2 regions of the Priestia sp. MDV22-iso46 genome follow, and region 2 is predicted to be linked to the other one. Evidence: riboswitches for the same ligand, from Rfam matches in the RefSeq annotation. Region 2 holds a riboswitch; the other holds the start of a gene.
The links. A riboswitch is a leader RNA that binds a small molecule or an ion and turns the genes downstream of it on or off. The one in region 2 is predicted to bind FMN.
Positions count from the first base shown of each region.

Region 1: another riboswitch for FMN. It lies ahead of AC4NPH_RS13830 (ECF transporter S component); the one in region 2 lies ahead of ribE (riboflavin synthase).

Region 1 covers NZ_JBZVWT010000002.1:352,651-375,596, forward strand. Annotated here, with positions in the region: gene scpB (SMC-Scp complex subunit ScpB) at 1-495, shown strand, start outside; gene AC4NPH_RS13775 (D-alanyl-D-alanine carboxypeptidase family protein) at 614-1,762, shown strand; gene AC4NPH_RS13780 (nucleoside recognition domain-containing protein) at 1,755-2,354, shown strand; gene AC4NPH_RS13785 (spore maturation protein) at 2,351-2,884, shown strand; gene AC4NPH_RS13790 (pseudouridine synthase) at 2,971-3,696, shown strand; gene resA (thiol-disulfide oxidoreductase ResA) at 3,894-4,415, shown strand; gene resB (cytochrome c biogenesis protein ResB) at 4,428-6,050, shown strand; gene ccsB (c-type cytochrome biogenesis protein CcsB) at 6,062-7,240, shown strand; gene AC4NPH_RS13810 (response regulator transcription factor) at 7,590-8,306, shown strand; gene AC4NPH_RS13815 (ATP-binding protein) at 8,306-10,078, shown strand; gene AC4NPH_RS13820 (peptidoglycan DD-metalloendopeptidase family protein) at 10,248-10,937, shown strand; gene serA (phosphoglycerate dehydrogenase) at 10,969-12,543, opposite strand; FMN riboswitch at 12,842-12,984, shown strand; gene AC4NPH_RS13830 (ECF transporter S component) at 13,139-13,714, shown strand; gene AC4NPH_RS13835 (ferredoxin) at 13,793-14,041, opposite strand; gene AC4NPH_RS13840 (YpbB family protein) at 14,299-15,348, shown strand; gene AC4NPH_RS13845 (RecQ family ATP-dependent DNA helicase) at 15,372-16,889, shown strand; gene AC4NPH_RS13850 (CPBP family intramembrane glutamic endopeptidase) at 16,889-17,494, shown strand; gene AC4NPH_RS13855 (DUF2663 family protein) at 17,583-18,038, shown strand; gene AC4NPH_RS13860 (hypothetical protein) at 18,093-18,467, shown strand; gene AC4NPH_RS13865 (metallophosphoesterase) at 18,488-19,255, shown strand; gene AC4NPH_RS13870 (MerR family transcriptional regulator) at 19,363-20,274, shown strand; gene AC4NPH_RS13875 (genetic competence negative regulator) at 20,402-21,004, shown strand; gene AC4NPH_RS13880 (Glu/Leu/Phe/Val family dehydrogenase) at 21,362-22,627, shown strand; gene AC4NPH_RS13885 (YpdA family putative bacillithiol disulfide reductase) at 22,752-22,946, shown strand, end outside.
Region 2 covers NZ_JBZVWT010000001.1:1,658,154-1,668,396, reverse strand. Annotated here, with positions in the region: gene AC4NPH_RS08580 (YkvI family membrane protein) at 337-1,371, shown strand; FMN riboswitch at 1,479-1,629, shown strand; gene ribE (riboflavin synthase) at 1,908-2,567, shown strand; gene AC4NPH_RS08570 (bifunctional 3,4-dihydroxy-2-butanone-4-phosphate synthase/GTP cyclohydrolase II) at 2,584-3,777, shown strand; gene ribH (6,7-dimethyl-8-ribityllumazine synthase) at 3,869-4,339, shown strand; gene AC4NPH_RS08560 (hypothetical protein) at 4,776-5,648, shown strand; gene glcT (glucose PTS transporter transcription antiterminator GlcT) at 5,780-6,628, shown strand; gene ptsG (glucose-specific PTS transporter subunit IIBC) at 6,900-8,954, shown strand; gene AC4NPH_RS08545 (phosphocarrier protein HPr) at 8,973-9,239, shown strand; gene ptsP (phosphoenolpyruvate--protein phosphotransferase) at 9,239-10,243, shown strand, end outside.

The sequences.
Region 1 (22,946 bases), on a different contig from region 2:
TTAGCTGAGATTATAGAAAAGCCTCATGAAGACATTCAAGGTGCTTTGGAGAGCTTAGAGCAAGAGTGTAAGTTCAGAGGAGTTACACTTGTTGAAATAGGAGGGGCCTATCAGCTTGTCACAAAAAAAGAGTATGCACCATATATTGAGAAGCTCGTAGAAGCTCCCGCTAATCAATCATTATCACAAGCAGCGCTTGAAACGTTAGCTATTGTAGCGTATAAGCAGCCAATTACAAGAGCTGAAATCGAAGAGATTCGCGGAGTGAAAACGGAAAGACCTCTTCAAACTTTAATTGGAAAGGTTTTATTAAAAGAAGTGGGACGAGCGGAAGGCGCAGGGCGGGCCATCTTATACGGAACGACAAAAGAATTTTTAGGCTATTTTGGCCTTAAAAGTATCGAAGAGCTGCCGCCGCTTCCAGAAGATTTATTACAAGAAGGAACCGATCAAGAAGCAGATTTGTTTTTTCAATCGTTTCAAGAAATGAAGTGAAAATGTAAAAGAACATAGAGTTTTTTCTATGTTCTTTTTTGTATGGACAAATCTTTTCATTCATAACCAAAAAAGACGAGCATAAACTTGTACAAACAGGTAGAGGGACGGGGATGACATGAAAAGAAGCAAAAAAAGTATCATCTATCTATTTATTGTATTGCTATGTCTCAGCGGTTGGCCTTCCACATCATCTGCAGCGGGGAGCGTAAGTGCTCATAGTGCTATTTTGATGGAACAGAAATCAGGGAGAGTGTTATATGCTAAAAATGCAGATCAAGTTAGCCGAATTGCTAGCATTACAAAAATTATGACAGCAATACTGGCGATTGAATCTGGCAAAATAAATAAAACAGTTACCGTGAGCCACAGCGCAGTTGGTGTTGAAGGTTCTTCTGTGTATTTAGTTGAAGGTGAAAAAATAAAATTAAAAGATTTAGTATATGGCTTGATGCTTCGTTCAGGTAATGATGCTGCTGTAGCTATCGCAGAAGCCGTTGGAGGAAGCGAAGATGGATTTGTTTATTTGATGAATAAAAAAGCAGAAGAAATTGGCATGACAAATACAACATTTCAAAATCCGCATGGATTAGACGATCATGAAAATCATCGCTCAACCGCGCACGATATGGCTCTGCTCATGCGCTATGCAATGAATAATAAAATTTTCAAAGAGATTTCAGGAACAAAAGTCTATCGAATGAAGCATCCTGAAGAGAAATGGGATCGAGTGTGGAAAAACAAAAATAAACTGCTGACAACACTGTATGCATACTGTACTGGCGGAAAAACAGGGTATACAAAATTAGCAAAACGAACGCTTGTGACAACTGCTACAAAAGATGGAATGGATTTAATTGCTGTAACGATCAATGCCCCAGATGATTGGAACGATCACATTTCCATGTATGAAAATGCATTTGATAAATATGATATGACCAGTTTAGCTGCAAAAGGAGAATTGGCAGATATAAAGGATTCTTTCTATAAAGATCAGTTGTATATTAAACGAAATGTCGTCTATCCTCTCACAAAGAAAGAACAAAGTTCTGTAGAAGTGAAAACAACGTTAATTCAGCCTAAAAAGCAGTGGAAAGAAACAGGGGAAGTTCCAAATGTGGTAGGAAAGCTCGATATTTATAGAAGTGGAGAGACGATTGACAGTGTTCCAATTTATTTCGAAAAGCAGTCCGAGCAGCAAAAAGGTTTTTTTGATAAAGTGAAGCGATTAATGTTTATTCAGTCTGGAGCCAAAACAGATGGTTAATATTATTTGGATGCTGCTGACCATTATCGGAATTGTTTTTGCGATTATAAATGGAAAAATTGGTGATGTAAATAAAGCAATTTTTCAAGGAGCAGGCGAAGCAGTGACCATCAGCATTGGGTTAATCAGCGTGCTGGTCTTTTGGTTAGGGATGATGAATATTGCTCAAAGTGCAGGGCTTCTCGACAAGTTAGCGAAACTGTTTCGACCCATCATTACAAGACTTTTCCCTGATGTTCCAAAAGATCATCCGGCCTTAGGGTACATATTGTCCAATATGATGGCGAATATGTTTGGACTCGGGAATGCGGCAACTCCTCTTGGCATTAAAGCGATGGAGCAGCTTAAAAAGCTAAACGGCGATAGAGACGAAGCAAGCCGTTCTATGATCACACTTTTAGCACTTAACACAACCAGTTTAACACTTATACCAACCACAGTTATTGCAATTCGAATTACGTATAACTCGGCTAATCCTACTGAAATTGTCGGTACCACACTTTTAGCAACTGTTGTAGCTACGATAGGAGCTATCATCATTGATCGCTTCTTTTATTATCGACGTACACGAAAAGGAGGAAAACGAAAATGACTATGCTTAATCAAGTATCATTGATGTTTATTCCTCTTATTGTAGGATGCATTTTACTTTATGGAACCTATAAAAAAATTCCTACGTATGAAAAGTTTGTAGAGGGAGGGAAAGACGGATTACAAATTGCTTTTTCCATCATTCCTTACTTAGTCGGCATGTTAGTGAGCATCTCTATTTTTCGAGCTTCAGGAGCCCTTGATTTTTTCTTATCTATTTTAAAACCTATGCTGCAAGCAGTCGGCGTTCCGGCTGAAATTGTACCTTTAGCTCTTATCAAACCGATATCTGGAACGGCTGCTCTTGGTATCACGACGGATCTAATTTCTACATACGGACCTGATTCTTTTATCGGTCGTTTGGCATCGACCATGCAGGGAAGTACAGATACCACATTTTATATTTTAACGGTTTATTTCGGAGCGGTTGGCATTAAAAAAATGGGAGATGCGCTGAAGGTTGGTTTACTGGCAGATTTGGTAGGAATTATTGCCTCAGTTGTCATTGTAATCCTTGTGTTTGGCCGGTAAGAAATCGAAAATTCTACCTCTGAGTGGCAAATAGACTTGTGTATTACTTCGTAAACAAGTAAGATGTTACAAGAGGTGAAGTGTTAATGGAACGATTACAAAAAGTGATTGCTCACGCAGGTGTAGCATCAAGACGTAAAGCTGAAGAATTAATCGGCCAAGGCCGAGTGAAAGTAAATGGAAAAGTTGTAAGAGAATTGGGCACGAAAGTAGGTCCTAACGATAAAATTGAAGTAGACGAAGTGCCGGTAGAAAGCGAAGCGCCCGTTTATTTTATGTTATACAAACCAAGAGGCGTAATTTCAGCTGCTAACGACGACAAGGGAAGAAAAACAGTCGTTGACTTCTTTCCACATGTAGAAGAAAGAATTTATCCAATTGGACGTCTAGACTATGATACGTCGGGTTTACTTCTTTTAACAAACGACGGTGAATTTGCTAATCAGCTAATGCACCCTAAATTTGAAGTGGATAAAGTTTATGTGGCTAAAATTAAAGGAATTCCAAGTCGTGAAAAAATCAGACAGCTGCAGCGCGGTGTGATGCTAGAGGACGGAAAAACAGCACCAGCTCGTGCAAAAGTTCTTTCTATTGATAAAAGCAAGCAGACGGCGATTGTGGAATTGACGATTCATGAAGGGAAAAATCGTCAAGTACGTCGCATGTTCGATGCAATTGGGCATTCTGTCTTAAAATTAAAACGTGAACGCTACGGACCTTTAGATTTACGCGGATTAAATGCAGGCGAAGCTCGTGAGCTTACAGCGCATGAAGTCAAACAATTATATTCAATGTCTCAAACAGGTAAGTAATTTTCACTTACCTGTTTTTTTTATGAAAAATGTCGTGAATTAGAAAAACAAGCAAGGTTTTTTGAAAAAATGTCGAACTTGTAGAATGAGAGGAAGACTTCACAGAAACGTCGAAATATTATTGGAAAGCCACTACCACAAAAATGATATAATGATAGAAAAAAGCGTATTGAAAGCGGTTAAAAGGAGTTCGTGCCATGAAAAAAAAGCGCTTGATTATTCGAACAGTTATATTGGCAGTTTTGCTGTGCGCGGTTGGATATACCCTTTATGCTCAATTTTTTGCTGATAAACAAAAGGTATCAGTAGGAGATAAGGCACCTGACTTTATATTAAGAGATGTTAATGGAGAAACTCATCAGCTATCAGATTACAAAGGCAAAGGAGTTTTTTTGAATTTTTGGGGAACATGGTGCAAGCCCTGTAAACAAGAGATGCCGGCTATGGAGAAGCAGTATGCATCATATAAAAAGCAAGGTGTTGAAATTCTAGCTGTTAACGTTGCAGAAACGAATATAGCAGTAGAGCAATTTGCTAAACAATATGAGCTATCTTTTCCGATTTTGATGGATAAAGATTCACAAGTTTTGGGTGCATACGGAATAGATCCTCTGCCGACTACATTTTTAATTGATAAAAACGGAAAGATTGTAGACAGTTTTATTGGGGGATTGGAAGAATCTAAAATAAAAGAATATATGGAAGAAATTAAACCATAGGGAGTGTTGACAATGAAACACGTAAAATGTGAATGTGGACACGTTAACCCGCATGGTACGATTTTGTGTGAAGCCTGTGGTAAGCCGATTGCAGAAGAAACAACTGATAAATTAGTAGATATGCGTTATGAAGGAAGCGCAAGGCGATCGCAAACGTACAATAAAACAGTTATCGATAAAATATGGAACTTTTTCTCTTCTGTAAAAGTAGGTATTTGGATCATTATTGTGACGCTTGTTGCGTCTGCAGTCGGAACCATTTATCCTCAAGAAGCTTACATACCTCCTAATGTGACAGCAGATGAGTATTACCAAAAGGAATATGGATGGACAGGAGAACTTTATTATAAGTTAGGTTTTCATCATCTCTATGAATCGTGGTGGTACTTGCTTTTAATTGCTGCTTTAGGGATGTCGTTAGTCATTTGCAGTTTAGATCGAGTCGTGCCTTTGTACCGAGCTCTAAAAAAGCAGAGTGTAACAAAACATCCAAACTTCTTAAAAAGACAGCGTTTATATAGCACTTCATCATTGTGGACGGATCAAGATTATGAACATGTAAAAAGCATGCTTAAAAAAAGAAGATACTCCATTCGTGAAGAAAACGGCAATCTGCTGGCTGAAAAAGGACGCTTCTCAAGATGGGGTCCATATATTAATCATATCGGTCTCATTATCTTTTTACTAGGTGCTATGCTTAGATTTGTACCAGGTATGTATATAGATGAAGTTCTTTGGATCCGTGAAGGTGAAACAAAAGTTATTCCTGGGACGAACGGAGAGTATTTTTTGAAAAACCATCGTTTTACTGTTGAAACGTATGATAAAGATAGCGAAAGCGCCGTGTTCCAAGAAGCAATTGATCGTGCAGGGAATAATAAAGTAGCCAAAAAATATGAAGCGGATGTTAGTTTGTATAAGCGCGAAGGAAAGCTTATACCGGGAGCAGATCCAAAGTTAAAGAAAATAAAAGATTCAGAGATTCGGGTGAATCAGCCGCTTAAGTTTGAAGGATATGCCATGTACCAAGTGGACTTCAAGTTAAATGAGTTTAGCTCTATGTCTTTCCATTTAACAGATAAAAATGCAAATAGAAACGTTGGTTCACTTACAGTAGATTTACATAATCCAAAAGAAACATATGATTTAAAAAACGGATATAAAGTCAAGCTCATGAGTTACTTTCCAGACTTTTTCTTTGATGATGAAGGAAATCCAAATACAAAGACCAGAGTGCCTAACAATCCGGCTTTTGTATTTAAAATGATTACGCCTCAGCATAAAAAAGGGGAAGTTGCTTTTGTTGGAATTAGAGAGAACTTGGAGCCGCTAGGAAATAACGATTATAAAATGACCTTTGCTGGTGTGGAAACGAAAAATGTAACGGGATTAACCGTTCGCAGAGACTATACGCTTTGGTTTTTAGGAATTGGCGGAGCAATCTTTATGATTGGTGTGATTCAAGGGATGTATTGGAATCATCGCCGCATGTGGATTCAAAAAGTCAATAATGAGATATGGTTGGCCGCACATACAAATAAAAACTGGTATGGGCTTAAAAAAGAACTAAATGGTTTATTAGAATCAACATCCCTTACACAGCTGAAGGACCAAAATGATAAAGAAACAAAATAGGAGGAAAAAGCATGGATTACGCGAGTATAAGTAGTAATTTACTGTATGTGGCGTTTATTGCTTATTTAGTTGCAACCTTTTTTTTCGGAGGAGCTATTCGAGATAAGCGAGCAGCTCAAAAGAAAACAAAGTGGGCAACGTTTGGAATTGCGGTTACCATCATCGGCTTTATTGCACAGATTGGCTACTTTATTACAAGGTGGATTGCATCAGGCCACGCTCCTGTTAGTAATTTATTTGAATTTACGACGTTTTTTGGCATGATGCTTGTTGGCGCATTTATTGTTATTTACTTTATTTATCGTCTTAGCATGCTTGGACTGTTTGCATTGCCGGTGGCTCTTTTGATCATTGCTTATGCAAGCATGTTTCCAACTGAAATTACGCCGCTGATACCGGCTCTCCAAACGAATTGGCTGCATATTCACGTTACAACTGCTGCTACGGGTGAAGCCGTGCTTTCCATTAGCTTTGTTGCAGGATTGATTTATTTAATCAAAACGATTGACCAATCCAAGCGAAATAAAAAAGCATTTTGGCTGGAATTCATCCTGTATACGCTTATTAGTACGCTTGGGTTTGTAGCGGTGACGCTGACTTTTAATGCGGCTCACTACGAGTCATCATTTAATTGGGTTAATAAAAGTGGAGAACAAGAGCAAGTCGTATATCATATGGTTCCGCTAGTGGGACCGCATCAAAGTGAGTGGACAGACGGGAACGATATACAGCCGCTTATTGATATGCCCGCTATTATCAATGCTAAAAAATTAAATACGGTTATTTGGTCGTTAGCCGGTGGCTTTGTCTTATATTGGCTGATTCGTCTTATTTTACGGAAGCGAATTGGAGCTGCGCTGCAGCCGCTTGTGAAGCAGGTAAACAGCGACTTGCTTGATGAAGTAAGCTACAGAGCAGTGGCGATTGGATTTCCTATTTTTACACTAGGAGCACTTATTTTCGCTATGATTTGGGCTCAGATGGCCTGGACGCGCTTTTGGGGGTGGGACCCTAAAGAGGTGTGGGCGCTGATCACCTTTTTATTTTACGCCGCTTTTCTTCATCTTCGGCTGTCTAAAGGGTGGCACGGTGAAAAATCAGCTTGGCTGGCAGTTGGCGGGTTTGCCATCATTATGTTCAACTTAGTTGCTGTGAACCTAATTATTGCAGGTTTACATTCATATGCGTAACCTTTAAAAATAGAATAGAGGCTGAAACAAAGATATTTTAGTTGAAGGAAGATCCGAACGAATGAGATTCTTGATGGAGAATCTCATTCGTTCGGATTTTTTCATTGAGATGGTGAACGTAGGGTTCATGTATGTAGGTGCTTATAGCCGTGCAACAAGCGATCCCTACTAGCTTCTTTATTTTATTTATTCAGCTGTAGATTGCATGGATTTCGTTGCGTCTCAGCTTCTTTTGGGTAAAAAAAGCTGTTTTTTGTAAAGGTGTTCACGAATTGTCACATTGTTTGGGTATCATAAGTAGAACTCGCCGGTTTTTTTTTGTACACTAAGACTAGGAGGTTGAAAATACATGCAAAACGAACAAAGATTACTGCTAGTAGACGATGAAGATCGCATTAGACGATTGTTAAAAATGTACTTAGAAAAAGAAGGATACATCATTGAAGAAGCAGCCGATGGGCATGAAGCAATCGAAAAAGCGTTACACATAGATTATGATTTGATTGTATTAGATTTAATGATGCCCGGCATAGACGGTATTGAGGTTTGTAAACAAATTCGGGAGAAAAAAGCAACTCCTATTATCATGCTTACAGCTAAAGGGGAAGAAGTAAACAGAGTCCAAGGGTTTGAAGTAGGTACAGATGATTATATCGTTAAGCCGTTTAGCCCAAGAGAAGTGGTTCTTCGCGTAAAAGCACTGCTTCGACGTTCTTCTCAAGCAACGTTTATTCAACCAGAAACGAGCGTGAAAAATCTTATTGTCTTTGATCACTTAACGATTGATAATGATGCACATCGCGTTACAGCAGACGGAAAAGAAGTTAACTTAACTCCAAAAGAATATGAATTATTATGCTATCTCGCAAAAACGCCAGATAAAGTATATGACAGAGAGCAGCTGCTGCGTGAAGTATGGCATTATGATTTCTTTGGAGATCTTCGTACGGTAGATACGCACGTCAAGCGTTTGCGTGAAAAGTTAAATCGTGTATCGTCACAAGCGGCGAAAATGATTGTAACCGTTTGGGGAGTAGGGTATAAATTTGAGGTTGAAAATAACTGATGTTTTGGAGAAGTGTAGTTGGTAAACTATGGTTTACTATCCTATTGCTCGTCACGCTTGTTTTATTTATTTTGACCATTTTACTGCTTCAGTTTTTTGAAAATTATCATGTTGTAGATGCAGAAAACCGTTTAACTAAAACGGCTGCTAAAATCTCTACCATTGTGCAGGAAACGGACGATGAAAAACTAGGACTATCGATTGCTCGTGAACTTGCAGACCAAGCAAGTGTAGTTATTGTTCAAGACAAAGATTTTTATTGGCATTCCACACATCCTGATAAAGAAAATAAGAAAGCTATTTCGGCCATTGTTAAACAAAACGATCAGCTAAATCAAGTGGTTGAAAAAGGTAAAGTAATACGGGAAAAAATGTACATGACTACAAAGAAAGACACGAGTGATGAGCCTTTAATGTTTGTTGTCGGTGTACCTTTAATGAAAGATAACAAACCAACAGGCGGCGTTTATTTGTATCAATCTCTTTCTGAAATTGAAGAACCCGCTCAATATACGACTAAGTTCATTTTATTGGCTGCAGGTATTGCTATTATTTTAACTACTATCTTTGCTTTTTTCTTATCCACTCGAATTACAGCGCCTCTTAGAAAAATGAGGCAGGCGGCATTTGAAGTAACAAAAGGCAACTTTGATACAAAAGTACCTATTTTAACTCACGATGAAATTGGAGAGTTAGCGATTGCTTTTAATCAAATGGGCAGGCAGTTAAAGTTTAACCTCAATGCGCTCAATCAGGAAAAAGAGCAGCTTTCAAGTATTTTAAGCAGTATGGCAGACGGTGTTATTACGTTTAGTAGAGACGGATCGATTTTAATTACCAATCCTCCAGCGGAGCATTTTCTTCAGACTTGGTATTACGAGCAGGATGTCAACAATCAGCAGGTCCCTGAGCTTCCAGCAAACGTCGTCCATTTGTTTCAAACGGTAGTAGAGACTGAAACGGAGCGAAGTGCAGAATTGAAAATTCAAGGGAAAACGTGGGTCATTTTAATGTCACCGCTCTATAATCAAACGAAAATTCGCGGTGCTGTAGCTGTACTACGTGATATGTCTGAAGAGCGTAAACTTGATAAATCGAGAAAAGATTTTATTGCAAACGTGTCTCATGAATTGCGTACACCTATTTCTATGCTTCAAGGTTATAGTGAAGCTATTATTGACGATATTGCAAGTACGGATGAAGAAAAGAAAGAAATTGCACAGGTGATTTATGATGAATCACTCCGTATGGGCCGGCTTGTAAATGAACTTTTAGATTTGGCGCGAATGGAAGCGGGACATGTGCAGCTTCACTTAGAATCTGTAGCAATGGTTGAATTTACAGAACGTGTTTTGCGTAAGTTTCAAGGGTTAGCTAAAGAAAAACATATTAAACTGTCTCTTAATGGAAAAATAGAAGATGAATTTGAAGCGATGATTGATTCAGACCGTATGGAACAAGTGCTGACAAACTTAATTGATAATGCGATTCGTCATACGGATGACTACGGAGAAGTAAAGCTGCATCTTGATAAAAGTCAATCCGAAATCCATCTTTCTGTTCAAGATACAGGAGCAGGCATTCCGAAAGAAGATCTTCCATTTGTATTTGAACGATTTTATAAAGCGGATAAAGCCAGAACAAGAGGGAAGTCAGGAACTGGTCTTGGGCTTGCAATCGCCAAAAATATTGTGGAGGCACATCAAGGGATCATTGCGGTTGAAAGTGAATTAAATGAAGGAACAACTTTCTTTATTAAACTGCCAAAGTAAGCACATGCTAAATAACAGTTTGTTCGGCTGAAATAATAAGAATAGCAAAGAGATGTGATTCAGTGGAAAATCACATCTCTTTATTTTTTCTATAAACAAGTCTAAAAGAGAAGGAATTGGCATATAGTATGTTTTGTGTGCAATGATCTACATAGGAGGTTCTTTCTTCATGATTGACGTGTTAAGAAGAATATTGGTTGTATTAGTAATGGGATTGTGTATAGGTCTTTTATTTTTGGGCGGGCAAATGGTAAAAGCAGAAGAGAAGCAGTGGGAGTGGCCGGTTGAAGGAGTCTTAACTGATATATTTGGTTCTCGTCACGCCAAACACTTTGGAATTGATATAGCAGCACCTGTTGGTACACAGGTGTATGCTGTTGCAAAAGGAGTGGTGAGCCGCTCTTACTATTCAAATACATACGGACAGGTTGTTTTTATCAAACAAACAAATGGATACGAAACGGTCTATGCTCATCTAGAGGAACGTTTTGTTGCAGAAGGAAATCGTGTAGCCGCAGGTCAAAACATTGGACGAGTTGGCAATACAGGGCGATCTTCAGGTGCACATTTGCATTTTGAAGTTCATCAAGAAAGTTGGAATCCGGATAAAACCAATGCAGTAAACCCACTTGCCAAATTGGACAAGCAAAAACTATCGGCATACGTAAAAAGCGATTTAGCTGCCACGGTTTTTCAGCAGTTACATCAGACTTCTGATAACTGTATTCTTATCCATCAAGGAGATACATTATCTGAGCTCGCAGTCAAATATGAAGTAGATATTGATCAGCTAAGAAAGTGGAATCATTTAGAAAATACGATGTTAAATGCAGGACAAGTGTTAAAGATAAGTCCATAAAAAAAGAGCCGCTAAGGCTCTTTTTTTAATGTCACAATTCAATACGCTGTATGGTCACAATTTCGCTTGTTTGTTTTAACGAGGAAATGACAGAATCATCTAAAAGTTTATCAAACGTAAGCATCATAATGGCTTCTCCGCCTTTTTGCTTACGGCCCACTTGCATGGTAGCAATGTTAATACGTAAATCTCCAAGTACTTTCCCTACATTTCCAATAACTCCGGGCTGATCACTGTGACGGATATAAAGAAGATGTCCTTCCGGATAAAAATCAATATCAAACGAATCAATATTAATAATTCGAGGTCCATAGCCTGCTATATAGGTGCCCGTAATGGTAAATATACGCTGTTCCCCTGTTACGGTAACGTCAATCATATTGGAATATCCTTGCGTATCTTCCGATGTTTTTTCACCAAATGTAATTCCTCGTTCTTTGGCAATCATAGAAGCATTGACTTCGTTAACAGGTGAGTCGATCCGATGAGTTAAAAAGCCTGATAACAAGCTCCGTGTAATATAAGTGGTTTCCAAATCCGTCACTGTACCTCCGTAGGAGATAGAGATATGCTGAACAGGTTCTCGCATGCATTGAGATAAAATGGCTCCCATTTGTTTAGTAAGGCTCGTAAACGGCTGAATTTTTTCAAAAACTTCTTTAGAAAGCGTTGGCAAATTAATGGATGAGCTTACAGGATTACCTTCTAGAAAACGCAGAACGTCATGTGCCACGTCCTCAGCAACGTTAAGCTGGGCTTCTTTTGTAGAAGCTCCTAAATGGGGAGTTGTAATAACTTGATCAAAATGTAACAAAGGGTTATCAATCGGCGGCTCAACTTCAAATACGTCAATAGCTGCACCTTGAACATGGCCAATTTCTAAATAATGAACTAAGGCTTTTTCATCAATGATTCCGCCGCGCGCGCAGTTTAATAAAAACACACCCTTCTTTGTTTTGGCTAATGTGTCATGATTGAGCAATCCCTTTGTTTCTTTCGTAAGCGGAGTGTGCACGGTAATTACATCCGCTGCTGCTAGTAATTCATCCAGGGATAATAGTTCTACTCCTAGCTTTTCAGCTCGGGAAGAGGTTAAAAAAGGATCGTAAACGTGAACGCTCATATTGAAGGCTTTTGCGCGTTTGGCAAGTTCTGAGCCAATTCGTCCAAATCCGATAATGCCCAGGTGTTTACGATTAAGCTCTGTTCCAACAAATGCTGAGCGGTTCCATTCGCGCGCTTTAACTGAAGCATTTCCTTGGGGGATATGACGAAACAAGCTAGCCATCATAGCAAATGTATGTTCCGCCGTTGAAATGGTATTTCCGTTCGGCGCGTTAATAACGACAACCCCTCGTTTGGTTGAGGCTTCAATATCAATATTATCGACCCCAACTCCAGCGCGAGCAACAATTTTTAAATTCGGCATTTTTGCCAGCAAATCCTCTGTAACCGTCGTAGCACTCCGTACTAAAAGCGCATCGTACGTATGCAAATCATTCTCAACTTCTTCAACTTTTTTTCGCGTAAGATTCACATGAGGAGCTTCAAGTAGTGGAGCAAGACCTTCATTGCTAATTGAATCAGCTACTAACACATTATACATGACGTGAACATCTCCCTTGGATTTTACTATCATCAAATATTTGATAATTTACCATGTTAAAAAAATTCTGTCAATTGTATTTTTCAAACTTTACGATTAGTTATCAAATACACAATTATAAGCGTAAATTGGAACTATAAATATGTCATAACGCTGTTGGTTATGCACTTATTTCCTTATTTTACATATAAAAACAGTAATGAAGTTTATAAAAGACATCAATTTAATATGAATTAAAAAACTTCTTTATTTACTTTTAATTCGAGATAACATATAATAAATTCATAATTAAATATTGGTCTATCTTCGGGGCAGGGTGAAATTCCCGACCGGCGGTAAAAAACAAATTGTTTTGAGCCCGCGAGCTTATATGTAATACATACGAGCAGATTTGGTGAAACTCCAAAGCCGACAGTACAGTCTGGATGGGAGAAGGTGGAGGTTCAGCGTTCAAAACCTAATGTGATGAACGTTTATTAAATATGCCTGCCATGTCTCCTCTCAACGAATCATTTGTTGGGAGGTTTTTGCGTGGGGATATAAAGTTGAACCTTTCTTCTTTGAAGAGTGGATCACAAAGAAGGAGAGAGGCAAGATGCAACAAAGTAAGAAAACTCAAAAGCTGGTTGTACTAGGAATGTTAAGTAGTATTGCTTATATTTTAATGATGATTAATTTTCCAATTCCTGGATTACCTCCGTTTTTAACAATTGATTTTAGCGAAATTCCTGCACTCGTAGCAGCACTTGTATTCGGACCGATGGCTGCTGTTATAGTAGAAGGAATAAAAAATTTATTGAATTATTTAATTCAAGGAAGTGCTACAGGGGTTCCAGTTGGTCAAGTGGCGAACTTTGTGGCTGGTTTACTGTTCGTTCTTCCTGTATCATACATGTTCAACCGATTTAAAACGGCTAAAGGCGTAACGATAGGTTTGGTTACGGGTACGGTGGTAATGACGGTACTCATGGCTGTCTTAAATTATTATGTCTTCTTACCAGCGTATACAATCTTCTTACAATCGCCAGAAATGTCTAGTGAACAAGCACGTCAATATATCGTTGCAGGTATTTTGCCGTTTAACTTAATAAAAGGAGCAGCAACAGGGGTTATCTTTGTCTTATTGTTTTCAAAAATGAAGCAATGGATCACGCGTCGCATTGCTGTTTAATTCAATCGCTCTCCCGGGGAGGGCGATTTTTATATATAAAAAAACCTGCAGCATGTACACTACAGGTTTGCTCAATACTTATTCGAATTTATTAGCATCGCCTTCGAATTTTTCATCCGCTACGCGAATTGAATCCGTAGGGCAGCCTTCCATTGCATCCATCATATCATCTTCTAGATCTTCTGGAATTTCTACTACACCTTGGTTATCATCTAATGTTACGAATGCAATACCTTCATCATCATAATCATAAATGTCTGGTGCTGCTGCTCCGCAAGCGCCGCATGCGATGCAAGTATCTTTATCAACAATTGTATATTTTGGCATAACAAGACCTCCTGTAAAGTGTTCGAAAATTTCTCATTATATAATCTCTTCGCGAATCAAGAGTGAAATTTCTCCTTATTCATTGTAAAATGATTTATAAAACTTTTCAATAGAAAAGTCACTGAGAATGCTTATCAAATCAAGGTTTCTTCACTTACCCAAACGTTTTGATACATAAAGGAAAGAGCTAAAAAGCCTTTATCTCACATGCTATTGGTCACTTTTGGTACAATGAATGAGAAAGGAAGTTGACACCTTTGAATTATATTCAAGTTAGCATTTTATTTTGTATAAAACAGTTAAAAGGTGAGCGAACCGCCTATGGTATTTATCATTTATTAACAGGTAAAAAGTCAGCTCAAACGATTCAAGACGGAAAAATTTTTGGAATTTCGTTTCTTTTTCAGTCATTTGTTTACTTAGATAAACGGTCTTTTGAAACCTGCGTTGCATATTTAAAAGAACAGCAGTATATTGAAGAAACTGAAAATCAAAAGTATGTGATGACAGATAAGGGACAAGCACGCCTTGAAGATGAACTGACGGCTCGACCCTTTCATCCAGCTTTAGACGGATGGAAATTCGCAAGCAGTACTCAATTATTTTTAGCAAGAATCACTTTGTTCATTCAGACCTTATCAAACCTACAGTATTTTCAAAAAGGGTTTTTACCCATTTCCAAAAATCCTGAGGTTATTCAATGGGTCAAAACTTATATTATGTCTCAAAAGCAAACGCGTCAAGAGTTAGCGGCCGAGCTATTCGAAGAGCTCCGAACGTGCTTGAAAGGTTGTACGGAACGGGACGCGTCTCTTTTTGTTTTGCAACTGACTGGATACCAAAGAGTAGGCTTTACAAAAAATCAGTTAGCATATCAATATGAACTCGATGAGCATTATGTTCATATTCAACTTTTAGGGGTTATTCACCATATCATTGAAAAAGTGAGTAAAAATAATGAAAGCTTTCATGTACTTTCTTCTTTTTTACGTGATCTATATTTAGAATTGCCTTTGACAAGCTCGACGTTAAAAACGTATAGCTGGCTTCAAAAAGGCAAGACGCTTGAAGAAATTGCTTATATAAGGCGTTTAAAAGAAAGTACAATTGAAGATCATATTGCAGAATTAGCTCTGTTTGTTCCATCTTTTTCAATCGATGCATACGTATCGCCTAAGCAGCAGGAAGAAATTGTCTCAGCCTTTGAAGGTTTGCGTACAAATAAATTAAAGGTGATAAAGGAAGAAGTAAAAGACGACGTTACCTATTTTCAGATTCGTCTCGTATTAGCAAAACATTTTACCTGATACTAAAAAAAGTGGTGTTTGATGTGAAGATAGAACAACTTCTACAGAAACAATTTGGCTATAGCCAATTTCGACTAGGACAAAAAGAGATTATTCAAGATATTTTAACGGGTCATAATGTGTTAGCGGTTCTTCCTACAGGAACAGGAAAATCATTGTGCTATCAGCTCCCAGCTTATTTGTTGAACCGACCGGTGCTGATTGTATCTCCTTTAATTTCACTGATGGAAGATCAAGTTCAACAACTAAAGGCAAGCGGAGAAAAGCGAGTTATTGCCTTAAATAGTTTCCTACAACAAGAAGAAAAACAACGAGCGCTAAAAAATTTAGCTTTTTATCGTTTTATTTATGCATCTCCTGAAATTTTGCAAAATGCTGTTGTAGTAGAAGCATTAAAGCAGGCAAAGGTAGGCCTTTTCGTTGTGGACGAGGCGCACTGTATTTCTCAGTGGGGACATGATTTTCGTTTAGATTATCTACAGCTAGGAGATATATGGAAGGAACTTGGCAGTCCGCTATGTCTGGCATTAACGGGAACTGCGACTAGGGAAGTAGTGGAAGATATTAAGCGCTACTTATCGCTTCCTGCTGTCAACGAGCACATCTATTCCATGAATCGAAGTAATATTGCGATGAAAGTTGATTTTGTTGCAAGTATTGAAGAAAAAAAAGAGAAGTTACTGATGTACGTTAGTGAACTGCAAGGTCCGGGAATTATCTATTGTTCCAGCCGATCTTGGACAGAAGCATTAACACAGCTTCTAAAGGAAAATGGGATACAGCGAGTGCAGTATTACCATGGGGGAATGGAACCGAATGAAAGAATGCTTGTTCAACAGCAATTTTTAGAAAATCAGCTTGATATCATTTGCTGCACAAGTGCATTTGGAATGGGGGTTAACAAATCGAATGTTCGCTTTGTTATTCATTTTCATACACCTACGCAGCTAGAAGCATATGTACAGGAAATTGGAAGAAGTGGACGCGATCAGCGAAACAGTATTGCGATCTTGCTTTATGCTGAAGGAGACGATGATTTTGCTCATTCTTTACTTGAAATTGAGCTTCCTTCTTCAGATACCATCTTATACTGCTTGTCGTATTTACGAAACCATGATCAGGCCATTCCTTTAAAACAAGTAGAGTCTCACTTTCTTTATACAGTGGGTGTTCAAGAAACACATTGGCGATTTATTCGTTATTATTTGTACAGAGAAAATGTAGTGGAAAATGAACATGTTGAACCCTGGAAAATTCCTGAATCGCTGCATGAAACGATTGTTACAGCTGTAAATAAACGTCTTCGAAACAAACATGACAAGTATCGTGCGATGAAGGGGTTTATTGAGACAAAAGAATGCCGTCGTCACGTGCTGCTTGGCTATTTCGATGAAACGGGAAAATCAGAGCTTGAGAATTGTTGCGATTGCTGCGGCTTGGATTTAGAAAACTATAAAAAAACAAATGGTGAGCAGGAGCAATGGACATTTCAAGGCTGGGAATTAGAATTAGCTCGTTTGCTTCGTCAAGGAGAGATATAATGGTAAAATCACAGCAAGAGCTTATTTCATCCATGACAGATGCAGAGCTAGTTAAAAATTTATATGTAACACAGCTGCTCATCTGCTTCATTGCTTTAGGCATCGGTTTTTTTACATTCGATTCGTGGAATTCCTTTTTGCAGTTTTTTCAGCTGGATTGGTCTTCTATTTTATTGTACGGGGGAGGGACAGCTCTCTTGGTAGTAGGAGGAGATATACTTCTAATGAAATGCGTACCTGAGCATTTATACGATGACGGAGGGATCAATGAACGTTTATTTGCTAATCGTTCTGTTCCTCATCTGGTTCTTATTTGCCTAATCGTTGCATGTTCAGAAGAAATACTATTTCGAGGGGTTATACAAGTTCAGTTTGGCCTTTTTTGGGCGAGTATCGTATTTGCACTCGTTCACATTCGATATTTAAAAAAGTGGTTTCTTTTTATTTCGGTTGTGTTTTTAAGCTTTTTAATAGGGTTACTTTTTTGTTGGACTGAAAATTTGTATGTCACGATTTTTACTCATTTTCTCATTGATTTTTTATTAGGCCTGCAGATACGAAAATCAAAAGGGGAATCTGCACAGCCAGAAGAACTAATGCAGTAAAGGTTAAGGAAACAGCCATTATTTTCAGTGCTACCCACATAATCTTTTATGTTCCCTCATATGTTGTACTAGCATACGAGGGGGTGGAATGATGGAAAACAAAGTGATAGACTTTGAAAGCGATGAAACACTTCAATATATATTAGCGAGCGTTATTAAAAGAAAAGAGACAGTCAATAAGCTGAAAGCTAAAGAGAAACAATGGAAGCTCTTGTTTTTAGCCAGTGTAACGGCTGTTATTAGCTACTTTTTTTTCATATTTCAAAGCGGTTTTTTTACGACGTTTAGCGAATTTTTTTCATTTTTGTTAGGCAACATGGGGCATTTGATGTTTCTATTGCTTACCGTCTCACTTTACTTTTATACTGTACAGCTGCGGAAAAAAAGCGAGAAAGCAGAAAAGACTTTTCAAGATTTGCGCTGTGAGATTATTAAAAGAAGCAAAGAGTTATGGGCGACGCCTGAAACATGGGAGCACCGAAAAGAAACGTTCCGCTGGATGCAGTCAACCTATGGAATTAATTTATATCATGAAAACAAATAGAATCGCATGAAAAAGCCTCTTTTTACATAGAAGTTTAGTGAAGGGGGTTTTTTTGTGAGGGATTGGTTTAACTTGCTGGCTGCGTGGTTATGCAGTTATTATATCAGCAGTTTAACGGCTGTAGGCTCAAAAGCTTCGTTAACCTATTTACTTATTCAAATGATTTTACATCCGTTAGATGTGTTTAGTGTTATAATCTTGTTTTTTACGGCTCTTTTTTGCCTGTCGGCGGCAGTTCGTAAAGTGTTTCTGCAAAGTCGGTTGCTTCTAAAAGGCTATAAGGTAAAATGGCATGAATACCTTGTTTCATGTCTATGTGTGATAGGAATTTTATCGTTAAGTGCAATTGCGCTTTATCAAGTAGTAGGTTTGTTAACAATTGCGATAATTTATGCCCTTTCTTCTTTAACAGAAACACACCGGGTATAAAATGAAAAGAAGGAGAATATATGGTTATTCTTTTAATTGTTTTAGCGTTAGGCATAGGCTTGCTGATTTTTATGTTTTCAGAAGCCCATCGTACATATGTCGAAGAAAGAACGATTCATTTATCAAGATTTCCTGAAAATCAGCAGCCTTTGCGCCTGTTTTTTATATCGGATATACATAAGCGAACAGTTTCGTCGAAGCTGTTGGAAAAAATACCGGGCGAAGTAGATTTTGTGATCATAGGCGGTGATTTATTAGAAGGAGGAGTCCCTTTATTGCGGGCTCGTCAAAATATTCAAAAGCTTAAAACGCTAGGACCCGTCTATTTTGTGTGGGGAAATAATGATTACGAAGTAAGTCAAATGCAATTGAAGCAGATGCTTAAAGATGAAGGAGTTATTGCCCTTAAAAACGAGCATGTCTTTGCCATTTCTAAATATGGTACTACATGCCATTTTGCGGGGGTAGATGATTTATCAGAAGGTCAGATAAATCTAAAGAGAGCTGTTTCTTCCATTGAACCTGAACAGCTTACCATTCTTCTAAGCCACAATCCTGATGTTATCTATTATGTAGATGAAGAATCAAAAGTAGATTTAATTTTGAGCGGACATACACACGGGGGACAGATACGCTTATTTAATTTTGGTATGTATGAATTAGGAGGGCTGAAAGAAAAACGAAAGATTCCTCTTTTTGTCAGTAACGGATATGGTACAACCTCATTGCCTCTCCGTTTACAAGCTAGAGCCCAAACGCATTATATCACTTTAAAAAGGAAAGAATAGCCTTGAACAAAATCTTTACATAGCATATACAAATTTTACACACAGGATAACTTATCCTATAATTCAATTAATAGATACAGTTCACGAAGAGTAGTTGGAGGTTACGTATGGCTCACGAAGGGAAGTATAATATTAAAGCCATCTCAAATATGGTCGGAATCCAGCCGGGAACTTTGCGTGCATGGGAACGACGTTATCAAATTTTAAATCCTGTCCGCAACGATTCGGGGCATCGGTTATATACAGAGGAAGATTTGCGGAAATTAAAATGGCTCACGGAAAAAGTGAGCGGAGGTTTTACCATAAGTCAAGCGGTTTCGTTATTAGAAACGGAAAGTAGTACAGTAGGAACGTTTGAAGAAGAAGGAGAAGTAGATTCCCCTCAAAAAATTAGGGATGAGCTGTTAACGATGCTTTTATCTTTTGAAGAAGGAAAAGCACAGGATTTAATTAATCATGCTTTTAGCCTGTATTCGGTAGAAAAAGTGGTTATTGATATTTTGGGTTCTCTACTCGTGACGGTTGGAGATATGTGGGAAAAAGGGCAAATTACAAGTGCTCATGAGCATTATACGACTCAAGTATTAAAAACGCGTATCAGCATGATTTTTTATTCGCTGCCTTCAAATGGCTTATTGCCTAAAGCGATTGCTGTATGCGGGCCTAACGAGACACATGAAGTGGGACTCCTAATCTTTACGCTATTTTTACGCCGTAAAGGGTTTGAGGTTATTTATTTAGGAAGCAGCATTGAAGATAAAGATGTTGAGTTAATTGTTAAAGAAGTAGACCCAACGTTTTTATTTATGTCATGCACAATGATGGAAAATGCCGAGAAAACACTAAATTTGACGAACCAAATGATAAAGAAATTCCCGCATCTCAAAGTAGGATTAGGCGGTTATGTGTTTGATGGTTTAGATAGCAAAAGAAAAGGCGAGGCCCAGCCGTTTATTTTAGGAAATACAAAAGAAGAGTGGAACAGCTGGCTAACAAAAAAATTAGCAGAAATTGATTGAGAATAGCTTGTCTTTCCTATCATAAACCTGTAAACTCGTAAGTAAACATCACGAACCGTTTTCCAAAAAATACATATACTGCATTATCGAACCATGTGGTTATGAGTGCAAGCGGGGAGGGACGCTAATGAGGCTTGAACGATTAAACTATAATAAGCTAAAAGTTTTTTTGACCTACGATGATTTAAAAGAAAGAGGGTTAACAAAAGAAGATCTATGGACAGATACATTCAAAGTAAAGCAGCTCTTTCGTGAGATGATAGAGCAAGCTTCTCAAGAACTGAACTTTGAACCTACAAATTCTCTTTCGGTAGAAGTTTTTTCACTTCAAGCACAGGGAATGGTTGTATTTGTGACAAAGCAGTATGAAGAAGAAACCAGCTACGGTGAGTTAGATGAAGATGAGTTCGAAGACTTCATTGAAATGCAGGTCATGCTAGATGAAAGCGAAGACATGTTTTTTGAGTTTGATTCATTTGAAGATGTCATTCAGCTGACCAAACGCATGTCAAACTTTTACGATACGGATAGCGTGCTCTATTCATTTGAAAAACGTTTTTACGTGCTGTTGGATTATCACATGCTGTCACCGGCTGAAGTGGGGAATATGATTGCGGTTTTGGCGGAGTATGGAAATCCCTCTACAATTACAAAGCACCGCGTAAATGAATATGGAAAAATGTTAGTAGAAAAGAGAGCTTTGGAGTATATTAACTCTGTCTTTTCTTAACTGTTTAATTGAAATAATTACACCCGTGAAGGATAAAGCACTTTTATTAAAATAAGAGTGGCTGCACTTTCAGCTTGTACAAAGTTGTTGAAAGTGCTCTTTATCACCGGGTGTTTTTTATTTTTTTTAGACGATTAAAGCATACTAGAAAAGAGGCAGACTTAAAACATTGTAGCATACCTTGTAAAGTTAATGGAAGCGTTTTCTTAGAAGAACACAAAAAATACTAAAAGTTCGATATTTTCCTTTGCAATGTAAAACTAAGGGTGTATACTATGTCATGAAAGAAGCACCATTCAATTAAAAACGAATAATTTTCGATACATTTTAGGAGGTTTACAGATGGTAGCCGACAAGATGCAAGACAGTAAAAATAGTCAAGAAGAGAAGCATGATGTTTTAAAATCTACACAAACAGTGATACATAAAGCGTTAGAAAAACTAGGCTATCCTGATGAAGTGTATGAACTATTAAAAGAGCCATTACGAATGATGACAGTAAAAATTCCTGTTCGTATGGATGACGGATCAGTTAAGATTTTTACAGGTCACCGAGCGCAGCATAACGATGCAGTTGGTCCTACGAAAGGCGGAATTCGTTTTCACCCAAACGTAACTGAAAAAGAAGTAAAAGCTCTATCTATATGGATGAGTTTAAAATGTGGAATCGTTGACCTTCCTTACGGTGGAGGAAAAGGTGGAATTGTTTGTGATCCTCGAAATATGTCTTTTGGAGAATTAGAGCGTTTAAGCCGCGGATATGTTCGTGCGATTAGCCAAATTGTTGGACCAACAAAGGATATTCCAGCGCCGGATGTGTTTACAAATTCACAAATTATGGCTTGGATGATGGATGAATACAGCCGGATTGATGAATTTAACTCACCGGGCTTTATTACTGGAAAGCCCCTTGTCTTAGGTGGTTCGCACGGCCGTGAAACAGCGACTGCAAAAGGAGTAACTATCTGTATTCGTGAAGCAGCGAAAAAACGAGGCATTGAATTACAAGGTGCACGGGTAGTAGTACAAGGGTTTGGAAATGCAGGAAGCTTTTTAGCTAAGTTCATGCACGACGCTGGCGCTAAAATTGTAGGGATATCCGATGCGTACGGAGCGCTGCATGACCCTAACGGTTTAGACATTGATTATTTATTAGATCGACGCGATAGCTTTGGTACAGTAACGAAATTATTCAATAATACAATCAGCAACAAAGAGCTACTTGAACTTGACTGTGACATCCTAGTTCCAGCTGCGATTGAAAATCAAATTACAGAAGAAAACGCCCATAACATTCAAGCGAGTATTGTAGTAGAAGCAGCAAATGGACCAACAACTCTTGAAGCAACGCGCATTTTGTCAGAGAGAGGAATTTTATTAGTTCCAGACGTTTTGGCAAGTGCCGGAGGTGTAACAGTCTCTTATTTTGAATGGGTGCAAAATAACCAAGGTTATTATTGGACGGAAGAAGAAGTAGAAGAAAAGCTTGAAAAAGTAATGGTTAAATCATTTAATAACATCTACGAAACCTCTACAACTCGAAAAGTCGACATGCGTCTAGCTGCTTATATGATAGGCGTAAGAAAAATGGCAGAAGGCTCTCGTTTCAGAGGCTGGATTTAAAAACAGAACAGCAGAACAATTGCGTAAATAGAAAAAATCTCCTATCATTAATGAGGAGATTTTTTTGTTTTACACTGCGTTAAAATAAAAAAAAGGTGCGTTTACAACTGAAGGAGTGACAGGCATGAAGAAAGAAAAAGTAATTATTGTTGGCGGAGGACCATGCGGCCTTTCAGCAGCTATTGAGCTTCAACATACAGGTATTGATGCCCTTGTAATTGAAAAAGGGAACATTGTGAATGCAATTTATAACTATCCTACCCACCAAACGTTTTTTAGTTCGAGTGAAAAACTAGAAATTGGGGATGTCCCTTTTATT
Region 2 (10,243 bases):
ATATAATTGAAACATATTTTTTTAAATAGAAAGAATACTTATTTAATAATTTATCTGATTTTTAGAAATTATACAACAGTAAATTGTGAATTTCCAGCAAATATTGAGGGAAATTTAAAAGCTAAAGGGAAAATATCCGTATATTTTGTTTAAAAATGACTGTTATGTTAGGGGTTAAGGAGTTTTTTGTGAGAAATACAAAAAGAAAATGAAAAATAAAAAATAAACGAAAAGGCACAAGCGCTGGGATATGCGTAGATTTACACGTAAAAAGGCTCGTCTTTTTTTAATCGTTTCTACATATAGTGAACTATGAAGGGTAGAAGGGTGATGGGCATGAAAAGGTGGAAACTCACGCTGCAGGTTGCTGCTACGTATGTAGGCACCGTTGTAGGAGCCGGTTTTGCAACAGGCAAGGAAATCGTTCAATTTTTTACACAGTACGGGGAACTTGGAATGGTCGGAATTTTGGTCAGCGGCTTGTTTTTTATTTGGCTAGGTTCAAAAATGATGCTGCTTTCGCACGCAATTGGGGCTTCTTCTTATCAGCAGCTTAATACATATTTATTTGGTGATGTGCTTGGAAAAGCGGTAAACGGTGTAATGATTGTCATTTTATTTGGAGTAACTTCAGTCATGCTAGCGAGTACGGGGGCAATAGGAAAAGAACAGTTTGGACTGTGGCCTCCTGTTGGGATGATTTTTACAATTGTTTTAACTTATATATTTATCGCAAAAGGAATTAACGGTATTTTAATGGTTAATTCTCTTGTTGTGCCGATGATGCTTTCATTTGCTTTTATCATCTTTGTGCCAAATATCAGCTATTTCTCACTGATTCAAACGAAGCCGGATTTAACGCTCGTCACGCAGTGGAAGTGGGCGGTTAGTCCCTTTTTATATATTTCCCTAAATCTAGCTTTGGCTCAGGCCGTTTTGGTTCCATTAGGAAGCTCCGTGAAGGATAGGAGCGTGATTAAAAAAGGGGCCGTAATAGGAGGGTGTGTACTTACGTTTATGCTTGTTTCTACTCATCTTGCCCTTTCCAATTTGCCTTATTCATTTCAACTTGATATTCCGATGAGTGCCGTTGTTAAAAATATCTCAGCGTGGGTGAATGTTTTATTTACGGTAGTTGTGTTAGGCGAGATTTTTACTACATTGATTGGAAATGTATTTGGAATCGCTAAGCAGCTTCAGTCATTTCTTCCCCTGAATGACAAACAAGCTTTTGCGTTTATTATCTTGGCCTGCTTTATTATTGGGCAATTCGGATATGCCCAGCTTCTTGAGTTTTTGTATCCGATATTTGGCTATATTGGACTAGCTTTTGTATGGATGCTATGTATTAAAAAAGAAAAAATAAGCTAAAAGCTGGATTTTAAAGAATAGATGTGAAAAAACGAAGTTAAATGATGTGACAAGTCGATTTTACTTTGCTATAATGTAAAACAAATAAGACTATAGCAGTCGAATATATTATCCTTCGGGGTCGGGTGTAAGTCCCAACCGGCGGTGATAAAGCGTATGCTTTTAAGCCCGTGACCCGTTTTCATACGATGTATGTTAGCGGTGGATCTAGTTAAAATCTAGAGCCGACAGTAAAAGTCTGGATGGGAGAAGGATCAGGAAGCACAGTTGTTTTTTTGTGTTGAATTAATAAGGGACACGTTTGCCTTTTTTAAAGCTACCCTTGTTTTTGTACACAAAATATAACTGTTTATTTCGTATACAATTAGCGGAATTTTGCATAGATAAAACTGATTCAGCTCAGCCGACCCCTTGGACATTTGTTCAAGGGGCTTTTTTATTTTCAGTGGTTGGGGGAAAGATAAATATGAAAAAAAAGCAGCTGCTATTTCAAAACGGTATAAGAAGTTGGAATAGCGCCAAAGCAGGTGAAGAAAATGTTCACAGGTATCATTGAAGAGATTGGAAAAATAAAACGTATTCAAAAGGCCACAGAAGCAATTGTTCTTACGATTGATGCGAAGACCGTGTTAGAAGATGTGAACTTAGGGGACAGTATTTCAGTTAACGGCGTTTGTTTAACCGTAACGGCTTACTCTCAAAATGAATTTACGGTCGATGTCATGCCGGAGACGATTAAAGCAAGTACCCTTCAGCTTCTAACCGTTGGATCACGTGTTAACTTAGAGCGGGCGATGGCTGCAAATGGCCGATTTGGAGGGCATTTCGTTAGCGGACACGTTGATGGAATTGGAACCATTGTAAGCAAAACACGTAAAGGAAATGCCTTTTATTATGAAATTCAAGTCGATCCCGAACTTCGTGAATTTATGATGTTAAAAGGGTCTGTTTCCGTAGACGGAACAAGTCTTACTATTTTTGATGTCAGCAACCAATCATTTACTATTTCTCTTATTCCTCATACGGTGCTTCACACAGTCGTTGGAGACAAACAGCGAGGAGACAAGGTGAATATTGAATGCGATATGTTAGCTAAATATATGCATCAGATGATGACAAATAAGTCAACCCCTGGCGCCTCGAATCGTTTAGGTAACATGAAGGATTTATTGCAGCAGCATGGTTTTACAAATTAACAGTGAGGTGAAAGAGATGTTTCATAAAGTAGAAGAAGCCATTGAAGAGTTAAAAAAGGGAAAAGTGGTTATTGTATGCGATGATGAAGATCGAGAAAACGAAGGAGATTTTATTGCATTAGCCGAAAAAACGACGCCTGAGGTTATTAACTTTATGGCTACTCATGGAAGAGGATTAATTTGTACACCTGTTAATGAAGAAATTGCGCATAAATTGAATCTTCACCCGATGGTAGCGAACAATACGGATGTACATGGAACAGCATTTACAGTAAGTATTGATCATATTTCAAGTACAACAGGTATCAGTGCATACGAACGCTCTGCTACGGTTATGGCTCTTGTAAATGAAGCGACGGTAGCAAGTGATTTTCAACGCCCAGGACATATTTTCCCATTGATTGCAAAAGATGGGGGCGTTCTGCAGCGTGCAGGTCATACAGAGGCTGCTGTTGATTTAGCAGTATTAGCAGGAGGAAAGCCTGCGGGTGTTATTTGTGAAATTATGAATGAAGATGGAACAATGGCACGTGTACCAGATTTAACAAAAATTGCAGAACAATTTGATTTAAAAATGATTACAATAAAAGATTTGATTGCCTACCGCCGCAAACATGACCAGCTTATTAGCCGTGAAGTAGAAGTGAGCTTACCTACGGCATTTGGTGAGTTTAAAGCTGTAGGATATACAAATAAACTTGATAATAAAGAACATGTGGCTCTTATCAAAGGTGATATTGATCATAATAGCCCCGTTCTCGTTCGCGTTCACTCTGAGTGTTTGACTGGAGATGTGTTTGGTTCTGAACGCTGCGACTGCGGTCCTCAGCTTCACGCAGCTCTTACGCAAATTGAAGCAGAAGGACGCGGCATTCTGCTGTATATGCGTCAAGAGGGCAGAGGTATTGGCTTACTAAATAAGCTAAGAGCATATAAGCTGCAGGAAGAAGGATACGATACCGTAGAAGCGAATGAAAAACTCGGGTTTGCGGCGGATCTGCGAGAGTATGGAATCGGTGCTCAAATCTTAAAAGACCTTGGAGTCAAACAAATGAAGCTTTTAACGAATAACCCTCGTAAAATTACTGGGCTAAAAGGCTACGACCTTGAAGTGATCGAGCGAGTGCCTCTTCAAATGCCGGCAGTGGATGCCAATAAAAAATACTTAGATACAAAAGCTAAAAAATTAGGTCATTTATTACATTTATAATTTTACACTTTTTTTCGTTATAACAAATGAAGCTAATTCATGAAAAGAAATGTAAATAACTATATATTAATACTAGCAGGAGGAACAAAAGATGAATCATTTATATGAAGGAAATTTAGTAGGCACAGGATTAAAAATCGGAATCGTGGTAGGGCGTTTTAATGAATTTATTACAGGCCGTTTACTTAGTGGAGCAGAAGATGCGCTCAAACGTCACGGCGTAGCTGATGAAGACGTAGACGTGGCTTGGGTGCCGGGCGCTTATGAAATCCCATTAATCGCCAAAAAATTAGCTGAATCTAAAAAATATGATGCAGTGATTACGCTAGGAACCGTTATTCGAGGAGCTACTCCACACTTTGATTTTGTATGTAATGAAGTAGCAAAAGGCGTTGCATCTCAAAGCTTACAAACAGGCGTGCCAATTATCTTTGGTGTATTAACAACTGAAACAATTGAGCAAGCAATTGAACGTGCAGGAACAAAAGCAGGAAATAAAGGATGGGAAGCTGCAGCATCAGCTATCGAAATGGCTAACCTTTCAAAAATGATTGAAGGATAATAGATACCATTCCAGTTTTTATAAGCTGAAGAGTTAAAAGAGGCTGAAACAAAAGTATGTTAGTTGAAAGAAGATCCGAACGATGAATCGTTCGGATTTTTTTCATTGGCATGGTGAACGTAGGTTTCAGGTATGTAGTGGCTTCTAACTAAAGGGTAAGGCAAAGACTTCTGCGGGAAAAGCGGAAGAAGTGTGACCCCGCAGAAGCGGAAGCGACGAGGAGGCTCAGCGGCCGCCCGCGGAAAGCGAAGTCTTGCACGGAACTCAACTGCAGTGTAGAAAGCGATCCAAACTATCTCATGTATCCCGTTTGTTCGCCTTTAGATTGGATTGATGTAGTTATGTCTCAAGCTCTTTTGAATAGAAGCTAGCTATGTATAATTTGGCTAAAACGTCTTACTCTAAGTAATAATTAGGTCGTAAAAGGGAGACGTCTATGCCTCATTATACTGCTTTTTTTGCATTGATTATTATCAGCACAGCCGTTTTGCTTACAGTATTCATACGTAAAAAAGATAAAAAGCTAGTCGTTTTGCTTTTTTTTATCATTGGAATGGCTTATGTACTAGAGTATGTTGTATTTGTGTTGTTTGAAAGTTACGATTACGATCCTGATTTTATGACCAATGAATATTTTGATAATTTGTTTGGTTCCTTAACTTCTCAAGCGTTTGCTTTTCCAATCATGGCTATGGTGGTAGCTGCTTATCAATTAAAATTCCGCTATATTTTATTCATTTCAGCTATATTTATGGGGATTGAAGAATTATTTTTACACTGGGATATTTATACACATCACTGGTGGAAAACAATTTATACAGGCGTTTTAATGACCATAGGCTTTAGCATTTCAAAGATTTGGTATGTATGGCTAACAGAACGGTATATGACATTTGTGCATTACGCTACATTTTTTCTCGGGATGCTCGCCATTACTTCTACTATTATGTTTATGCTGTTAGCATATTTTCATAATAATTGGTTTTATACGGGATGGTTTGCGTCGGCTACTCATGATTCCGTAAATGCCACGATGATTTACGTTTGTATTGTTACGATTCTCCTCGTTTGGAGTGTAGCCAAAGAATTTTTTGTTGGAGCTGGAATGATTATAGCGGGGCTGCGTATAGTAGATATTTTGCTGATTCACTATGGGGTTTTGCTGGTATCTATTACCACTTCACTTGTTCTTTTTACGCTTTTACAAGCGGGTGCATTCATTCTGAGCGTTATGCTTCAAAACTTTATTATGAAAAATTGTTATGGGACGAGCAAAAAAGACGTTGCGTTTCCAGCGAAGAACTACTAAGATAATACGTAACTCAAATAGTTTAGTTCAATAATATTTGAAACAAAGAAAAATGAATTGACGGTTATGCGTATTATTTGTAAGATAGGAAAGCAAATAATAGAAAGCCGAAACAGGGGAGTGAAGGATTCGTGAAAGAGTCCTTTTTTGTAGAAAAGGTACTTAATAATAATGTATTAATTGCTAAACACCTTACCTATGATGAAGTTGTGCTAATTGGGAAAGGAATAGGGTTCAATAAGAAAAAAGGCGATGAAATCGATGCAAAAGCCGTGGAGAAAATGTTTTTGTTAAAGAGTGAAGAAGAGCAAGAACAGTACAAGCAGCTTTTAGCTCAGGTAGATGAAGACGTGATTGAAATGATGAATGATATTGTAACGCACATTCAAAAGCGTGTTAACATTCCTTTGAATGAGCATATACACATTTCATTGACGGATCATATCGCGTTTGCGATAAAACGTTTTCAGCAGGGAATGGGGCTTAAAAATCCATTTTTACTTGAAACAAAAGCTTTATATCCAGAGGAATATACGATCGCATCTGAAGTGGTAGAAATTATTAGTCGCAAAATAGGCGTGCAGCTTCCAGTAGGAGAGATTGGTTTTATTGCGCTTCATATCCACAGTGCGCTGACTGAAAAAAACCTGCTGGAAGTGAATCAAGACTCGCAGCTTATTCAAACGATTATTAATGTGATTGAAGAATCGCTTCATCTGCAGGTAGACAAAGAATCTGTGCACTATATGAGATTGATTCGTCATTTGCATTTTGCTATTGATCGAGTAAAAACAGGAGAAAAAATAGAAGAGCCAAAAAAAATTGCTTTGCTATTGAAAGAAGAATATCCCCTGTGTTACAATGTGTCTTGGAAAGTGATAAAAGTAATGCAGCAAGCGTTACATTTACCTGTATATGAAGCAGAAGCAGTTTACTTAACGATGCATCTGCAGCGACTTATAACAAAAACGGATTTATAAAATCATTTCAATACGTGTTACTGATACGATCAGGCATGAGTGAGAAATGAAGCGATGTGTAATTGGATGAGTGTATCCATTTATCGTTTCTTTTTCCTCATGCCTTTTTTTGTTATAAGAAAGCGCAATCATTTAAAGCTTAGGCTTCAGGACACCAGGAGATGTAATGAGTTTTCTAGTTAAAGAAAGCGTTTTATGAAAGCGCGTTAATGATTCACGTATCAAATAAATAGCTTGTTGCACACTAAATATATAAAAGGAGGTAAGCGCCATGTTTAAAAAACTTTTTGGAGTATTACAAAAAGTCGGAAAAGCGCTTATGTTGCCGGTTGCGATTTTACCGGCAGCAGGGATTTTACTTGGAGTAGGGACAGCGCTTCAAAACCCTACATTGTTGGATGCAGTACCGGCACTTGGTGCAGACTGGGTTCAATTGGTTTCAAATGTTTTGTCGCAAGCGGGTCAAATTGTATTTGACAACTTATCGCTATTGTTTGCCGTTGGTGTTGCCGTTGGTTTAGCTGGTGGTGACGGTGTAGCAGGTATTGCTGCAATTGTAGGCTACTTAATTATGAACAAAACGATGAGCACAATCTTAGTTGCTACAGGACAACTAGATCCTGACAAAATGGGTGCCAATCCAGCTTATACTAGCATCTTAGGAATTCCTACGTTAGCTACAGGTGTATTCGGGGGTATCATAGTAGGTATTTTAGCTTCATCCATGTATAATCGTTATTTCAATATTGAATTACCATCTTATTTAGGGTTCTTTGCAGGAAAACGATTTGTACCAATCATTACTGGGGTATTTTCAATTGTTTTAGGTGTTATTATGATTTTCATTTGGCCGCCAATTCAAAGCGGATTAAATGCTTTTTCTACTAACATGATTGATGCAAACCCAACTTTATCAGCTTTTGTATTTGGATTGATTGAACGTTCATTAATTCCATTTGGACTTCATCACATATTCTACTCTCCATTCTGGTTTGAGTTTGGTGATTACGTTAATAAAGCAGGTCAACATATTCACGGTGACCAAAAGATTTTCTTTGCTCAATTAGCAGATGGCGTGCCTTTAACAGCAGGAACATTCCAAGTTGGTAAATTCCCGTTCATGATGTTCGGATTGCCAGCAGCAGCTCTTGCGATTTATCACGAAGCTCGTCCTGAAAACAAAAAATATGTAGCTGGTATCATGGGTTCAGCTGCTTTAACATCTTTCTTAACGGGTATTACAGAGCCGCTTGAGTTCTCGTTCTTATTCGTAGCACCAGTACTATTTGCAATTCACGCAGTATTTGCTGGTTTATCATTTATGGTTATGCAATTATTAAATGTTAAAATCGGTATGACGTTCTCAGGTGGGGTTATCGATTACGTTCTATTTGGAGTTATGCAAAACCGTACAGCATGGTGGCTAGTTATTCCAGTAGGTTTAGTTCTAGCAGTTATTTACTACTTCGGTTTCCGCTTTGCAATCCGTAAATTTAACTTAAAAACACCGGGTCGTGAAGATAAAGAAGAAGGAGAAGAAGATGTAAAAGTAGAAGCAGCAGAGCTTCCAACAAATGTTTTAGCTGCACTTGGCGGTAAAGAAAACATTACACATTTAGATGCTTGTATTACGCGTTTGCGTGTATCAGTAGATGATGTAGGTAATGTTGATAAAAACCGCTTGAAAAAACTTGGAGCAGCTGGTGTTCTTGAAGTTGGTAACAATATTCAAGCTATTTTCGGTCCGAAATCTGACACGTTAAAAGGTCAAATTCAAGACATTATGAATGGCAAAACACCGGTTGTCACAAAAGAAGAGACAAAAACAATTGAAAAACCTGTTGCAACATCTGAAGTAGGAAGCGATAATGGTAATGATATTGTTTCACCGATTGAGGGAGAATTGGTACCTTTATCGGAAGTACCAGATCAGGTATTTTCACAAAAATTAATGGGTGACGGTTTTGCGATTATTCCGAAAACAGGCACAGTAGTTGCACCAGTGGACGGAAAAATAGTAAACTTATTCCCGACGAAACATGCTTTAGGTATTGAATCAACGACTGGACGTGAAATTTTAATTCACGTTGGTATTGATACAGTTAATTTAAAAGGCGAAGGTTTTGAAGCTTTAGTTGCCCAAGGCGATGAAGTGAAAAAAGGACAGCCTCTATTGAAAATTGATTTAGACTTTGTAAAAGAAAATGCGCCATCGACGATTACGCCGATCATTTTCACGAATTTACAAGCTGATGAAAAAATTGATATCTTAAAGCAGGGCCAAGTTTCTCAACAAGAAGCAAATATTATTAACATTTCAAAGTAAAAAGGAGATTGATTTAACATGGCACAAAAAACATTTACAGTAACAGCAGACTCAGGAATTCACGCACGTCCAGCAACAACTTTAGTACAAGCAGCAAGCAAATTTGATTCTGATATCAACTTAGAATTCAACGGTAAAACTGTAAACTTAAAATCAATCATGGGCGTTATGTCTTTAGGTATTCAAAAAGGCGCTACAATCACTATCTCTGCAGAAGGTTCTGACGAAGCAGATGCACTTGCTGCTCTTGAAGATACAATGAGCAAAGAAGGATTAGGCGAATAATGACAAAGGAAATTCAAGGCATTGCCGCTTCTAGCGGCATTGCTATTGCTAAAGCATTTCGTCTAGAAAATCCAGAATTAACCGTTGAAAAAAAATCAGTAACTGAAGTTGAAGCAGAAGTAGCACGTCTAGAAGCTGCGCTAGAAAAGTCAAAATCAGAACTTGAAATTATTAGAGAGCACGCTCGTAAAGAACTTGGAGATGACAAAGCAGAAATCTTTGAAGCTCACTTATTAGTTCTAAGCGATCCTGAACTTATTAATCCAATTAAAGATAAAATTACAAATGAAAATGTAAACGCTGAACATGCACTTGATGAAGTAGCGGCAATGTTTATTAATATGTTTGAGTCAATGGACAATGAATATATGAAAGAACGTGCTGCTGATATCCGTGACGTAACAAAACGTGTATTAGCTCATCTTTTAGGTGTAAACGTTTCAAATCCAAGCTTAATCTCAGAAGAAGTTGTCATTATCGCAGAAGATTTAACGCCGTCTGATACAGCACAGTTAAATCGTAAGTTCGTAAAAGGATTTACAACAGATATTGGCGGACGTACTTCTCACTCAGCAATTATGGCGCGTTCAATGGAGATCCCAGCTGTTGTAGGTACAAAAACAGTTATGGAAGACATTCAAAACGGTGTATTAGTAATTGTTGATGGTTTAGATGGCGAAGTTATCGTTGATCCAAGCGAAGAAACAGTAAAAGCTTACGAGAAAAAAGCCGCTGAGTATGCAGAACAAAAAGCTGAGTGGGCTAAGCTTGTGAATGAAAAAACGGTTTCAGCTGATGATCATCACGTTGAACTTGCAGCTAACATTGGTACACCAGAAGATGTAAAAGGCGTATTAGAAAACGGCGGCGAAGGCGTTGGCCTTTATCGTACAGAATTCTTATATATGGGCCGCGAAGATCTTCCGACGGAAGAAGAGCAGTTTACTTCTTATAAAACAGTTCTTGAACGTATGGAAGGCAAACCAGTGGTTGTTCGTACTCTT